DNA from 3 places in the Lysinibacillus sp. JNUCC 51 genome. Region 1 is predicted to be linked to each of the others. Evidence: riboswitches for the same ligand, from Rfam matches in the RefSeq annotation. Region 1 holds a riboswitch; each other region holds the start of a gene.

Region 1 (4,417 bases):
TAGCTTTATTAATGCTGAAAATGAGCGTGTATGGGTTAAATTCCACTTCCGCACAGAGCAAGGCATTAAAAACTTAACTGGCGCTGAGGCTAATGAAGTAATCGGTAACGACCGCGAATCTTCACAACGCGATCTATATGATGCAATTGATAAAGGCGATTTCCCTAAATGGAAAATGTACATTCAAGTAATGACAGAGGAGCAAGCTCGTAAATTACCATATAACCCATTTGATCTAACAAAAGTATGGTATAAAAAAGACTTCCCATTAATTCCTGTGGGTGAATTCGAGTTAAATAAAAACCCGGACAACTACTTTGCTGAAGTTGAGCAAGCTGCATTTGCCCCTTCTAACATTATCCCTGGTATCAGCTTCTCGCCAGACAAAATGTTACAGGGTCGTATCTTTGCATATGCGGATGCACAACGCTACCGTTTAGGTGTGAACCACTACATGCTTCCTGTAAACGCACCAAAATGCCCATTCCGTACGTTCCACCGCGATGGTGCTATGCGTTTCGATGGCAACCTTGGTTCAACTTTAGGCTATGAACCAAATAGCTATGGTGAATGGGAGCATAATCTAGACTACAAAGAGCCTGAATTACGTATTGACGGTAATGCTGGTATCCACGACTTCCGTGAAGACGACAACAACTACTTCGAGCAACCAGGTAAATTATTCCGCCTAATGACTGCCGAAGAGCAACAACGCCTATTCGAAAATACTGCTAATGATATGGCGTCAGTTGAAGAGTTCATCAAACGTCGTCATATCCTTCACTGCTATTTAGCTGATCCAGCATATGGTGAAGGGGTAGCAAAAGCTATGGGTCTTTCATTAGAAGGCGTAGATCTTTCAAACCCATACGTAAAACAACCAACTAACGTCTAATTTTCCACTATTATTGATATCCAAATCCAACTTTCTACTCCATGTGAAGGGCACAACTTCACATGGAGCTTTTTTATCTTAACGACAAAAAAGCTTGTGCCTAATTTGATAGACACAAGCCCTTTGATAATTATTGATAAATTTGACTGCCTGCCTTTTTAAATTCCTCAGCCTTTTCCTGCATACCTTTGTGGATCGCTTCAGTCGTATTTAGGTCTTGATCTTTTGCATAATTACGGATATCCTGCGAGATTCTCATACTACAAAACTTAGGTCCACACATTGAACAGAAGTGCGCAGTTTTTGCCCCTTCTGCAGGCAGCGTTTCATCATGGTATTCGACTGCACGCTCTGGATCTAACGAAAGATTGAATTGATCGCGCCAGCGGAATTCAAAGCGCGCCTTAGAGAGTGCATCGTCACGCTGCTGTGCTCCCGGATGCCCTTTCGCTAAATCTGCAGCGTGTGCAGCAATTTTATACGTAATAACTCCTACACGAACATCCTCACGATTTGGTAAGCCTAGATGCTCTTTAGGCGTCACATAACATAGCATTGCCGTACCAAACCAACCTATCATCGCAGCACCAATTGCCGATGTAATATGGTCATAGCCAGGAGCAATATCTGTTGTCAGTGGCCCTAAAGTATAGAAAGGAGCTTCCTTACACACCTCTAACTGCTTGTCCATATTCTCTTTAATAAGATGCATCGGTACATGCCCTGGTCCTTCTACCATCACCTGTACATCATGCTTCCAGGCAATTTGCGTTAATTCCCCTAGCGTTTCCAACTCTGCAAATTGAGCCTCATCATTTGCATCTGCTATTGAACCCGGACGTAAACCATCACCTAAAGAGAAGGCAACATCATAGGTTTTCATAATTTCGCAGATTTCCTCAAAATGAGTATATAAGAAGCTCTCTTGATGGTGATATAAACACCACTGCGCCATAATCGAGCCCCCACGAGACACTATGCCTGTTACACGATTAGCCGTTAATGGCACATAGCGTAGCAATACCCCTGCATGAATCGTGAAGTAATCAACACCTTGCTCAGCCTGTTCGATTAACGTATCACGATACACCTCCCACGTTAAATCCTCTGCCACACCATTTACTTTTTCTAGCGCTTGATAAATCGGCACTGTCCCTACTGGCACCGCGGCATTACGGATAATCCATTCACGTGTCGTATGAATATGCTTACCAGTAGATAAATCCATAATGTTATCAGCACCCCAGCGTGTAGCCCACGTCATTTTCTCTACCTCTTCTGCAATAGAGGATGACACCGCTGAATTTCCAATATTGGCGTTAATTTTCACGTGGAAGTTACGTCCAATAATCATTGGCTCAGCCTCAGGGTGATTAATATTTGATGGCAAAATAGCACGTCCTGCCGCGATCTCTGAACGCACAAATTCTGGATCCATATTTTCACGAATCGCCACAAATTCCATTTCTGGAGTAATAATTCCCTTTCGTGCATAGTGAAGCTGTGTTACATTTTTACCTTTCTTCGCACGCAAAGGCTTTCTAGATAAATCCGGAAAAACATTTTCATTCATTCGTGGATCATCCGCTTTGCGGAATCCATTATCTTCTGGCTTGATAGTTCGACCTTCGTATTCTTCAACGTCACCGCGTTCTTTGATCCATGCACTACGTAAAGCTGGCAATCCTTTCGTAATATCCACTTTATAAGCAGGATCAGTGTACGGGCCACTCGTATCATAAACACGTACTGGCGCATTTTCCTCTTCACCGAAGCTTCCTGTCGTTGGACTTAGACCAATTTCACGCATTGGCACTAAAATATCTGGTCGAGAACCTTCTACATAAACTTTTTTACTTCCTTCAAAACTTGACATAATCGTAATATTCTTGTCGCTAACTGTTGTCATAAACTACTTCGCTCCCTTTTACATTTATACAAGGACCGAATCTAGCTCACCCCAACAGAAAATCAATTTCGCCTTGGCGTAATTGTGCCCGCACATTTCATTCCTTTGAAAATCCGTGACATCCGCCGGAGGCTTTAGGCCAACAGATGTTTTTTGCGCGAAAGCATAGCGTCAGCAGCATGATGTTGGTCACTCAGTCGTTGCCACAGGACTTGGCGTTCTTAGACTGAGTTCCTCTATTTTCAGCAGGTGTTTGGCACCCACTGATAAGGAATCTTAACCACATTCATCTCATCACCTTCAAAGATAGGACTCTTTCGCTGAATGAAGACAAAAGCCGAATCCAAAAAAAAATTTGGATCCGGCTAAGAATGTAAAGGTATAGTTATTGCAAATAACATGGTTGCAATAATGGTTAACTTTCCCACGCTGGTATGAGCCAGATCAGGTCCAAAGGGTCAAGAAACCTCTATGCGTTTCCCTCTCAGCCTGACTCATCAGACTCCCCTAGTTAATACTATTAAGTTTGATGATAGTGTAGCAGATATTGCTAAGAGATGGAAGCTTCATTTGATTATTTTTGGCTTATCATTAAAACGTGTGGTTGATTTCCGTTCCGGCTGGGCGCTTTGTTGCTGTCGCTTCGCTTTCGCGCAGAGCAGAGCTTCCTGGGGGCGTCCGATGAGCCGCTTCGCTTCGCTCCAGAGTCTCGGGCCAACACGATGTTGGTCACGAAGGCGTTATCACAGGACGTGATGATTTTAGCCTTCGTTCCTCTATTCGCTAATCCCCAAGGAGTCACCCATCCTCCACTCCAATCAAACTATTTACATTAAATACGTTTTTAAACATATGATCCCTAACTTTTTAATGATTAGCCTATTTTAAAATATCAGAAGGATAGCCACTTACTCAAGATGGGCTGTCACCCTATCTTATTCCGAATAACACCCAGCAGTTAGGTGAACAACAGCTCCGCTACGTAAATCACAATCGTCACTGTAATACAGCTCACAATCGTTGAAAACAAAACAGTTTGTGCAGCAGTTGCCGATTCTACGTCATATTCTAATGCCAGACTAGAGCTATTTCTTGATGTCGGGAACGAACTAGCTATAAAAAGTGATTGTGCCACGACACCATCAAGACCAAGCGCAAAAATGATTAACAATGCTACAGCTGGCCCTATGATTAGTCGTGTAAAACAACTAATGAATACAAGCTTATTAAACATGGATTTGATTTCAAGCTGTGATAGTTGCGCCCCTAAAGTTATTAATGCAACAGCGATAAAGCCATCTGCCACATGGTCTATTGGAATTTTTACAAACTGCGGAATAGCGATATTAAAATAGTTCATGGCAACACCAATAATAAGTGCATGAATTATAGGCATTTTGAGGAAGTCTTTCAAAATAGACATGCCCGATTTTGTTGAAGAAATTAAATTGTACAAGCCGTAAGTATAGGTCGTCATATTTTGAAATATAACGAGAATGACCTGAATCGCTACTCCAATCGGCTGGGTCACGAAAATCATTTGTGCCACCGGAATACCATAGTTACCTGAATTAATTAGGACAACACTATTTTTAAACACTGCCGCCTCTGTT
Region 2 (4,417 bases), 1.4 Mb from region 1:
AAAAACCCGATTGGTGAAGACTAATAATCAGTGGGGAAAGACCTCCCACTGATTAAAGTTTCACTTTATCCCGTTTTAACGGGCAGTAATTAATTTATCTATATCAAAAGAGAAGCGTCAGTTCCTCCCATTTCAATTCAATGAGAGCAAAGAAATAGGTGGAGTTAACTACCCGTAAACTCAGTGGGGTAAAAAGACCCCTGATTAAAGTTTCACTTTATCCTACAAATGATTTAAGTGTAGAGACTGTATTTGAAATATCCTCACTTTGGCAAATTGCAGAAATAACTGCTATTCCATCCGCACCTGCTTTAAATACCGTATGAGCATTAGAGCGATTAATACCTCCAATTGCAACGATAGGGAGCTCAGGATATTGTATCCGAACTTGCTGTAAAAAATCAGTTCCACGAGGTGGTTTGGCATCGCTTTTAGAAGTGGTTGGAAAAATTGGACCAATTCCTACATAATCAGCACCATATTGTAGAGCCGTTTGTAATTCAGCTTGTGAATGGACAGAAACACCTAGAATCATATTACCGATTTTTTTACGTACCATCGACACGGGAAAATCCTCTTGTCCAATATGAACGCCATCCGCTCTAAGTTTTATTGCTAGCTCTACATTATCGTTGACGATAAACGGGATATGATACTGTTGACAGAGCTTTTGACATTTGCGAGCAAAATCTTCATAGGCTTGCCCAGTGAGTGCATTTAGTCCTTTTTCCCGATATTGAAACATAGTAATTCCAGATTGCAGAGCTTTCTCTAAAACGTTTAATGGTTCTTGATTTAAAACATTACCTGTACCCATTATAAAATATAGCTGTAAATCGTCACGTTTCATGAAATGATCACCTCGCAAGAATCCTTAAAGTTTTGATAAGCGAAATGATTTGTAGGACCATGGCCATTACCAATAGATAAATCATGAGTTATTGCTAATTGAATAAATTTTTTAGCTTCCTTAATCGCTTCTTCTAAAAGTAGTCCACGACCAAGAAAAGCAGTTAGTGCAGCGGAAAACGTACAGCCTGTACCGTGCGTATTTTTTGTTGCAATACGAGTGGACTTCATGGAAAATGAATGACCATCTTGGAAAAATACATAATCTGTAGCATAACATTCATTCACTAAATGACCGCCTTTAATAATGACGCATTGAACGCCCATTTGTAATAAGACCTTAGCTACTTCTTTAATATCTGCTAAAGAATTGATCTTCCTTCCAGAAAGGGTTTCGGCTTCAGGAATGTTCGGTGTTACGATTGTTGCTAAAGGTAGCAAATAATTGCGTAATGCTTCAATTGCTTCTTGCTGTAATAAGCTTTCGCCACCTTTTGCAATCATGACAGGATCTACAATAAGCGGAATATTTATTTCAGCTAAAATCTGTGAAATTGATTGGATTATTTCAGAAGAAAACAGCATTCCAGTTTTAACGGCGCTTATTGAAAAATCTTCAACTAGTGCTTGGAGTTGTTTTTCAACAAAACTAACTTCAATTGGTAAGACATCCGATACACCAAGAGTATTCTGGGCGGTTAAAGCTGTAATAACAGACGTACCAAATACCTTTAATTCCTGAAATGTTTTTAAATCAGCCTGAATACCTGCACCGCCACCACTATCTGAACCAGCAATTGTCGTTACAATATGCATCATTCTTCACCTTCCTTGGAAAGGCGATGTAGTTCATTCAATACTGCAATTTGAAAATCGCCAATATATTGTGTTAAAGAAGCGGCTTGCTCTGCTACTTTTTTATAAAGCGATAATGTTTCTATTAATTGGTCAAATGGTTTATTTCCTGCAGCGTAGGAAGCACAGCAAATTGCACTCAATAAGCAACCTGTTCCAGTAACTTCTGTCATTTGAGAAGTTCCACCTGTAACCCATTGCTGATGTTTGCCATCAGTAATAAAATCCTCTTCGCCGGTCACAATAACAATACAATTGTAGAGTTGAGCTACTTTTTGTGCCTCAACTTCTAAAGAAATTGAACCACTACCACTATCTACGCCTTTTTGTTGCCATTCTACATTGGCTATAGCAGCAAGCTCTCCAATATTACAACGAATAGCCGCAAATTTTATGTTCTCCAGTAATTGCTGTACCGTTTGTTTGCGGTAAGTTGTTGCACCAGCAGCGACAGGATCTAAAAAAACGGGAATACCAAGAGCATTTGCTTTTTTTCCTGCGAGTAACATTGATTCTTTCATTCGTTCGTTAAGGGTACCGATATTTATCAGTAAGCCTGAGGCAATTGCGACCATTTCTTCAACCTCATGACTGTCATCAGCCATGACTGGAGAAGCACCTATTGCTAATAAGCCATTTGCTTGAAAATTAGCCACAACATAATTAGTAATGCAATGAATAAGTGGATTTTGTTTACGGATCGTTTGAAATACCATTTTAAGTCCTCCTTGTTGGATGGACGTAAGCGTGCAAAAAAGGCTCTTTTTCGTGTAGAAAAAACCACGCAAAAGAGCCTTTCATCAGTAAATAGATGTGAATTGCTCCCTACGTCAGTATTAACTAACAGGTTCAAAGGGTCAGGTTTTACCTTCTCAACTCTAAATGAGTCCCCCTGCAATCATGCTTTTAGTTGACCAAAATGTACCATATTATTCATTCGTGTTCAATAGGGAGTTTTTTCTTCATGTCGAAAACGGCACTAAAGTTAAATTCGAATGGATAGCATCAATACGTGACTGATGCCATATAGCAGAGCATGATAGTTGTCACGACTTTAATGAATTGGAGTGAATTCCATTGAAAATGATAAAAATTGAGTTTTATAATGAGCGTATCAAAAGGGGGCATTTGCCATGAACAGAGAAGATTTAATCGCACCAGAATGGTATAACATTTCAGAGGAAATTGAAAAATATGCACAGGATGCTACAAAAAATGCATTATTAGTTTATAACGAAGATGAGGAAATTCAGTACTTAACATATCAAGCATTACTTGAAAAGGCGAATCAGGCAGCGCATGTATTTACATCCCAAGGTTTAAAAAAAGGTGATGTTATATTAGTTATGGTACCAAGATCAGTTGAAGCGTATATCGTCTATATTGCCGCCTTAAAGGCAGGTTTAACTATTATCCCTAGTTCGGAAATGCTAAGAACAAAGGATATTGAATATCGAATTAATCATGCCAATGCAAAAGGCGTTGTTGCATTTGAGCCTTATATTGAACAATTCGATAGTGTGGGGAATTTACAAGAACTACAGCAATTTGTCATTGGTCATGCACACGAACCTTGGCAGCCGTTGCTAGAAAAAATGCAAAATCAACCTACGACTTACATAAGTTCTACACCGACTAAGAGTACAGACATTGCATTTTTAGCTTATACGAGTGGTACAACAGGCAATCCAAAGGCAGCTGTTCATACACATAGCTGGGGTTATGCGCACTTACGAACTACTGCTCCAAATTGGTTAGGTGTACAAGAAGGCGACATTGTTTGGGCTACAGCAGCTCCAGGATGGCAAAAATGGATTTGGAGCCCGTTCCTTGCTACTTTAGGAAGTGGTGCAACAGCATTTGTTTACAAAGGTCACTTTGATGCGGCGAAATATCTTGCATTGCTTGAAAAATTCAATATTAATATTCTGTGTTGCACACCGACCGAATACAGATTTATGGCAGGTCTTGAAAATTTGCAAGACTTCAATTTAAGTACAATACGTCAGGCTGTGTCAGCGGGTGAACCTTTAAATAGTGAAGTGATAAAAGTATTTTCCGAGGTCTTTAATCTACAAGTACGAGATGGTTATGGACAAACAGAGAATACATTACTTGTTGGTACAATGGTAGGGATGGAGGCTAGAATGGGCTCAATGGGCAAACCTACTCCGGGTAATACTGTTGAAATTATCAATGATTTTGGAAATCCTACTGCAATTGGAGAAGTTGGAGATATTGCTGTACACTGTGAAACACCCGCTTTATTTAAGAAATATTTAAACGATCCAGAACGTACAAATTTACAGTTTAGAGGAGATTGGTATATTACTGGAGATCGTGCATATAAAGATAAGGATGGGTATTTTTGGTTTGAAGGACGTGGCGATGATGTCATCATTTCGTCTGGGTATACGATTGGCCCATTTGAGGTAGAAGATGCATTAATTAAGCATCCAGCAGTAAAAGAAACTGCTGTTGTGGCGAGTCCAGATGGAATTCGTGGAAATCTAGTAAAAGCATTTGTTGTGCTCTCTGATGGAGTAGTTGGAGATGAAGCACTTATAAAAAAACTACAAAGCCATGTAAAAACTTTAACAGCCCCTTATAAATATCCTCGTGCAATCGAGTTTGTAACTAAGCTACCAAAGACTACATCAGGCAAAATTCGCCGTGTCGAATTACGTGAACAAGAAAAAATCCATTATATCAA
Region 3 (4,417 bases), 2.4 Mb from region 1:
ATCCAGTGCAGAAAACGGTTCATCTAAGCATAAAATGGGCTTATTACTGACAATTGCGCGAATAAACGATACCCGCTGTTGCATACCGCCCGACAGCTCATTAGGATACGCATGTTCAAACGCTGCGAGCCCTACTTTATCTAACCATTCCTTGGCAAGTTCAACATTTGGTTTTCGATGAAGCTCCTCGACAATCGCGACGTTTTCTAATATCGTACGCCACGGTAGTAAGCAGGGCTGCTGAGGCATATAGCCAATCGTCCCTCTTTTTTGCTGGATATCTGTATCGTTTAATAAAATAACGCCCTTATCAATAGAAGTAACACCACCAATTAATTGAAAGAGTGTACTTTTTCCACTACCTGACGGACCGATAATCGCAACAAATTCCCCGTCCTTCACCTCAAAAGATAAATTGCGAATAACCGGAAGAGCATCAAAGGATTTATCAATGTTTTGAATGCTTAACATGGCGTCCTCTCCCCTTCACAACAAGTTTTTCTAATAATTGAATAGCACTAAATAATAATAAACTTAAAAATACGATGGCAAATATCGCTACAAACACTCGATCTGTTCGAAATGAAGATTGTGCTAATGTCATATAGACACCAATCCCCTTTTTCGCACCCAACCATTCCGCAATTACAGCTCCCATAACGCTATACGTTGCGGCAATCTTAATGCCTGAAAAAATCGCCGGGTACGCATAGGGCCATTCTAGCTTCCAAAAGGTTTGTGCTTTCGTAGCCCCAATCATTTCAAAATAATGCTTGAGTTCAGGCGAAGTTTGACGAAAGCCATCCATTGCCGAAATAACAATTGGGAAAAAGCACACAAGACAAATAATAATAAGCTTTGGCAATAAACCAAAGCCAAACCAAATGATTAAGAGCGGTGCTAGGACGAGCACAGGGACATTTTGTGACATAATGAGAATAGGATAAAACAGCTCTCGCACAAATGTAAAACGATGTAATAGCACGGCAACCGTTAGCCCACATAATATTCCGATGGCAAGACCTAGAAGTGCTAATTGAATAGTCGCTAAAGCATGTGGCACAAACGTCTCATACGATTGAAAGCCTTCTTTCAAAATGGAACTTGGTGTAGGCAATAGCCAATGTGGCACGTCTGCAAAACGGACAATAAGTTCCCATATGAATAAGAGGAAGGCGATAAAAATTATCGTCCTTCCTTGTTTAACAGCTTGCTTCATCACTGGTATTTCTCCGTTAGCGTATCCATTGTAATACCTGATGGCTTATATAAAATTTTCACTTGCGTAATGACATTGATAGCGCCAAGCTCAATCATCTTGTCATTCATTTTTTCAATGATTTGTAGTAAAGTCGATAGCTCGCCCTCCATTGTCGTTTCTAACGGATGAACTTCATATTTCACCCCTGATGCGTCTATAACAGCAATCGCTGCATCGACATACGGGATAACATCTTCATATTTTTCAGTTTTCGGGATAATTTGTACACTAATTAATGAGTTTGCCATACTACTTCGTCTCCTTTTTCGGTAAAAAGTCGTTTGTAAATGCTTGTTTTGCGTTAAATTCGCCCTCTAAAACTTTGTTATCTGTCATCCATTTCGCGTAGTTTTCCCAAACAGATAGCTTTTGCTCGCCCCATTGTGCAGCGTCGTCTTGATACTTATCTGCTAGCCATTCCTGACTTTTATGGACAAGGTTCTTATCTAAATCAGGTACCGCTTCAAGTAAAATATCAGCTGCTTCTTTTGGATGATTTATCGCATATTCATAACCCTTTGCTGCAGCAGCGACAAATGCTTTTACCGTCTCAGGATCATCCTTAATCATTTTTTCATTTGTAGCAAGTACAGGTGTGTAATAATCTAACTGATCGCTATAATCTGTTAAATATAGCATGTTTAGTTTTTCGCCACGCAATTCTGCTTCAATACCTGTCCATGCATAATAAATCCACGCAAAATCAATATCTTTTTTCATCATTGTGAAGAAATCTAAATCTCCCGCATTGACAATATCTAACTTATTAATATCTGCATTTTTTGTTTGCATTAGTGATTGTAGTACAGCCTTTTCAAGTGGTGCACCCCAGCCACCGTATGTTTTACCTTCAAAATCCTTTGGTGACGTAATGCCTTTTGATGCAGTGGATGCGAAGCCAGAAGTATTATGTTGAATAATCGCTGCGATCGATACTAAAGGTACATCCTGCACACGTGCCTGTGTAATCCCTTCCTGATAACTTACTCCAAACTGAGCCTTGCCAGACGCCACAAGCTGATCGGCTCCCGTTTCGCCAGGTAATAAAATATCAACATCTAAGCCCTGTTCCTTAAAGTAGCCAAGTTTTTTCGCTACATATAAACCTGTATGATTTGTGTTCGGTGTCCAATCAAGAACGACTGACACTTTCGTTAATCCTTTAGCATCCTTTTTAACCTCTTTTTCGCTACAGCCCACTAAAGTTAAAAGTACAGCCATCAGGATGAATAACCATTTTTTCATGCTGAATCCTCCAAGTAAGTAATGTGAAAGTGTTTATGAATGATGAATGTTTTTACCAGAAGAAAGCGAAGTCTGAAAACATAAAAAACGCCTAGGATTCTTCCCAGACGTTTTGCAAACAATATCAAAAACTTTTACTTTTTGAATAGATGTTCCCTACGCTGGTACGAGCCAAATCAGGTTCAAAGGGTCAGCGTCTATCGGACACAATCTCAGCTGGCAACACCAGCCCCCCTACATTCTTTCCATATGAACTTTTCGTGATTATTATACCCATACCTATCCGGAAATGACAAGGCTCGATTTACTGAAAGCGCCATAAATATTTTAACTACCTGTAAATATAGAAAAAAACCCTTTATTATATTGACAATGGAAACAAATTACAATAAAACTTGATTGATTAATCAATCATTTATTATGAAAGGAGTAACAAAATGAATTCGATACTTACTAATGATGAAAAAAAGAAAAGAAAAAGATCTACAATTTTAAATGCCGCAATTAAATTATATAGTGAAAATGACAAAAGTGGCCGAAATTGCTAAGGCAGCAGGAGTTAGCTTTGGCACCGTATTTACGTATTTTAATTCAAAAGAAGAACTTTATGAAGCGGCAATATTGGAACCCTTGGAGGAAATCAAACCATATTTTATTGAAATAGAAGAACGCTTTACAGGTGAGCCTCTTGAAATAATTAAGAAAATGATAGATTGTCATGTGCAACTTTTTGCAACGAGAAGTGAATACCTACGATTAATTCAACAGGTTCTTGCAAGACCTGAACGATTTCCAAAGCTTTTTAAAGAACTAGATGATTTTGTTAAATTATTCATAGACTGTATTTATCCGGTTATTGAAGCAGGTCAAAGGCTTGGTTACTTTTATGAAGAGTCACCTTCATTAATTACTTAGTCATACCTATCCATTTTAAACGGAATGCGTTTAACGTTTATCGATGAGTATACAAACAGGGTGTGGAAGGATATAACGAGACAAGCCCTAAGATTATTTGGACCTATCTCTAATTCATAAGCCTTTTCCATCCTTCTCATGTACCCAATAAAATTAGGAACCTCAAAAAACTGGGCGGCATCTATAGACAATATTTTTTTCCACATGAAAAATAGTTTGGATGATTTCCTTTTTGACTCCCCTAGCTATGCAGGCCTCAATTAGGAAAACATAAAAAGAGTAAATGAGACCACCACTTCCTTTATCGGAAAAGCGCTTACTTATTATACGAGGAGTGATTTATATGAAATTGAGAGATATCCATCCCAACATCAAACTTCGCCTAGTCATGCAATTTCTAGGCGGCCTTATTTCTATGGCTGTTATACCTTTTCTGGCAATTTATTTTACTCAAAATATCGGAGCTACTAAAACGGGTATTATTCTTATAATAATAGTGATTAGCGGGGGCATTGGAGGATTTATCGGAGGGCATATTTCAGATAAAATTGGGCGAAAAAAAATAATGATTTATGCTTAAATTGGTATATTGCTTTCGTATCTGTTTATAGCACTTTGTAATTCACCTTGGTTTAACCTTCCATATATTTCTGCCGCATTCTTTATCATCAATATGTTTTGTGGAGGAATGTTTCAGCCAGCCGCACAAGCTATGATTATTGATGTTACTAATTCCGAGTCGAGAAAGCTTGTATTTACAATTAGCTACTGGTTGGGGAATTTATCAACTGCAATTGGAGGAATCATTGGCGCATTTCTTTTTAAAAACTACTTATTTGAGCTATTTATTGGGATTTCACTAATTTCATTGCTATCTGTATTCATGACCATATTCTTTATCACAGAAACCTACTTACCAGAACCTTCATCTAAGACTTCTTCTACTCATAAGAAAGAATTTTCACTAGTAGAGATGTTTCAAACCTATTCAACCGT

The links. A riboswitch is a leader RNA that binds a small molecule or an ion and turns the genes downstream of it on or off. The one in region 1 is predicted to bind thiamine pyrophosphate.
Region 2: another riboswitch for thiamine pyrophosphate. It lies ahead of thiM (hydroxyethylthiazole kinase); the one in region 1 lies ahead of thiC (phosphomethylpyrimidine synthase ThiC).
Region 3: another riboswitch for thiamine pyrophosphate. It lies ahead of JNUCC51_RS23805 (ABC transporter substrate-binding protein); the one in region 1 lies ahead of thiC (phosphomethylpyrimidine synthase ThiC).

What each region holds. Positions count from the first base shown of each region.
Region 1 is NZ_CP065545.1:2,202,241-2,206,657, forward strand. It holds gene JNUCC51_RS10600 (catalase) at 1-895, shown strand, start outside; gene thiC (phosphomethylpyrimidine synthase ThiC) at 1,026-2,804, opposite strand; TPP riboswitch at 3,209-3,323, opposite strand; gene JNUCC51_RS10610 (AEC family transporter) at 3,763-4,417, opposite strand, start outside.
Region 2 is NZ_CP065545.1:3,638,360-3,642,776, forward strand. It holds gene thiE (thiamine phosphate synthase) at 218-850, opposite strand; gene thiD (bifunctional hydroxymethylpyrimidine kinase/phosphomethylpyrimidine kinase) at 847-1,665, opposite strand; gene thiM (hydroxyethylthiazole kinase) at 1,665-2,420, opposite strand; TPP riboswitch at 2,510-2,608, opposite strand; gene mbcS (acyl-CoA synthetase MbcS) at 2,838-4,417, shown strand, end outside.
Region 3 is NZ_CP065545.1:4,913,056-4,917,472, reverse strand. It holds gene JNUCC51_RS23820 (ABC transporter ATP-binding protein) at 1-471, opposite strand, end outside; gene JNUCC51_RS23815 (ABC transporter permease) at 449-1,219, opposite strand; gene JNUCC51_RS23810 (thiamine-binding protein) at 1,219-1,509, opposite strand; gene JNUCC51_RS23805 (ABC transporter substrate-binding protein) at 1,511-2,506, opposite strand; TPP riboswitch at 2,643-2,752, opposite strand; gene JNUCC51_RS23800 (TetR/AcrR family transcriptional regulator) at 3,002-3,421, shown strand; gene JNUCC51_RS23795 (hypothetical protein) at 3,765-4,001, shown strand; gene JNUCC51_RS23790 (MFS transporter) at 4,011-4,417, shown strand, end outside.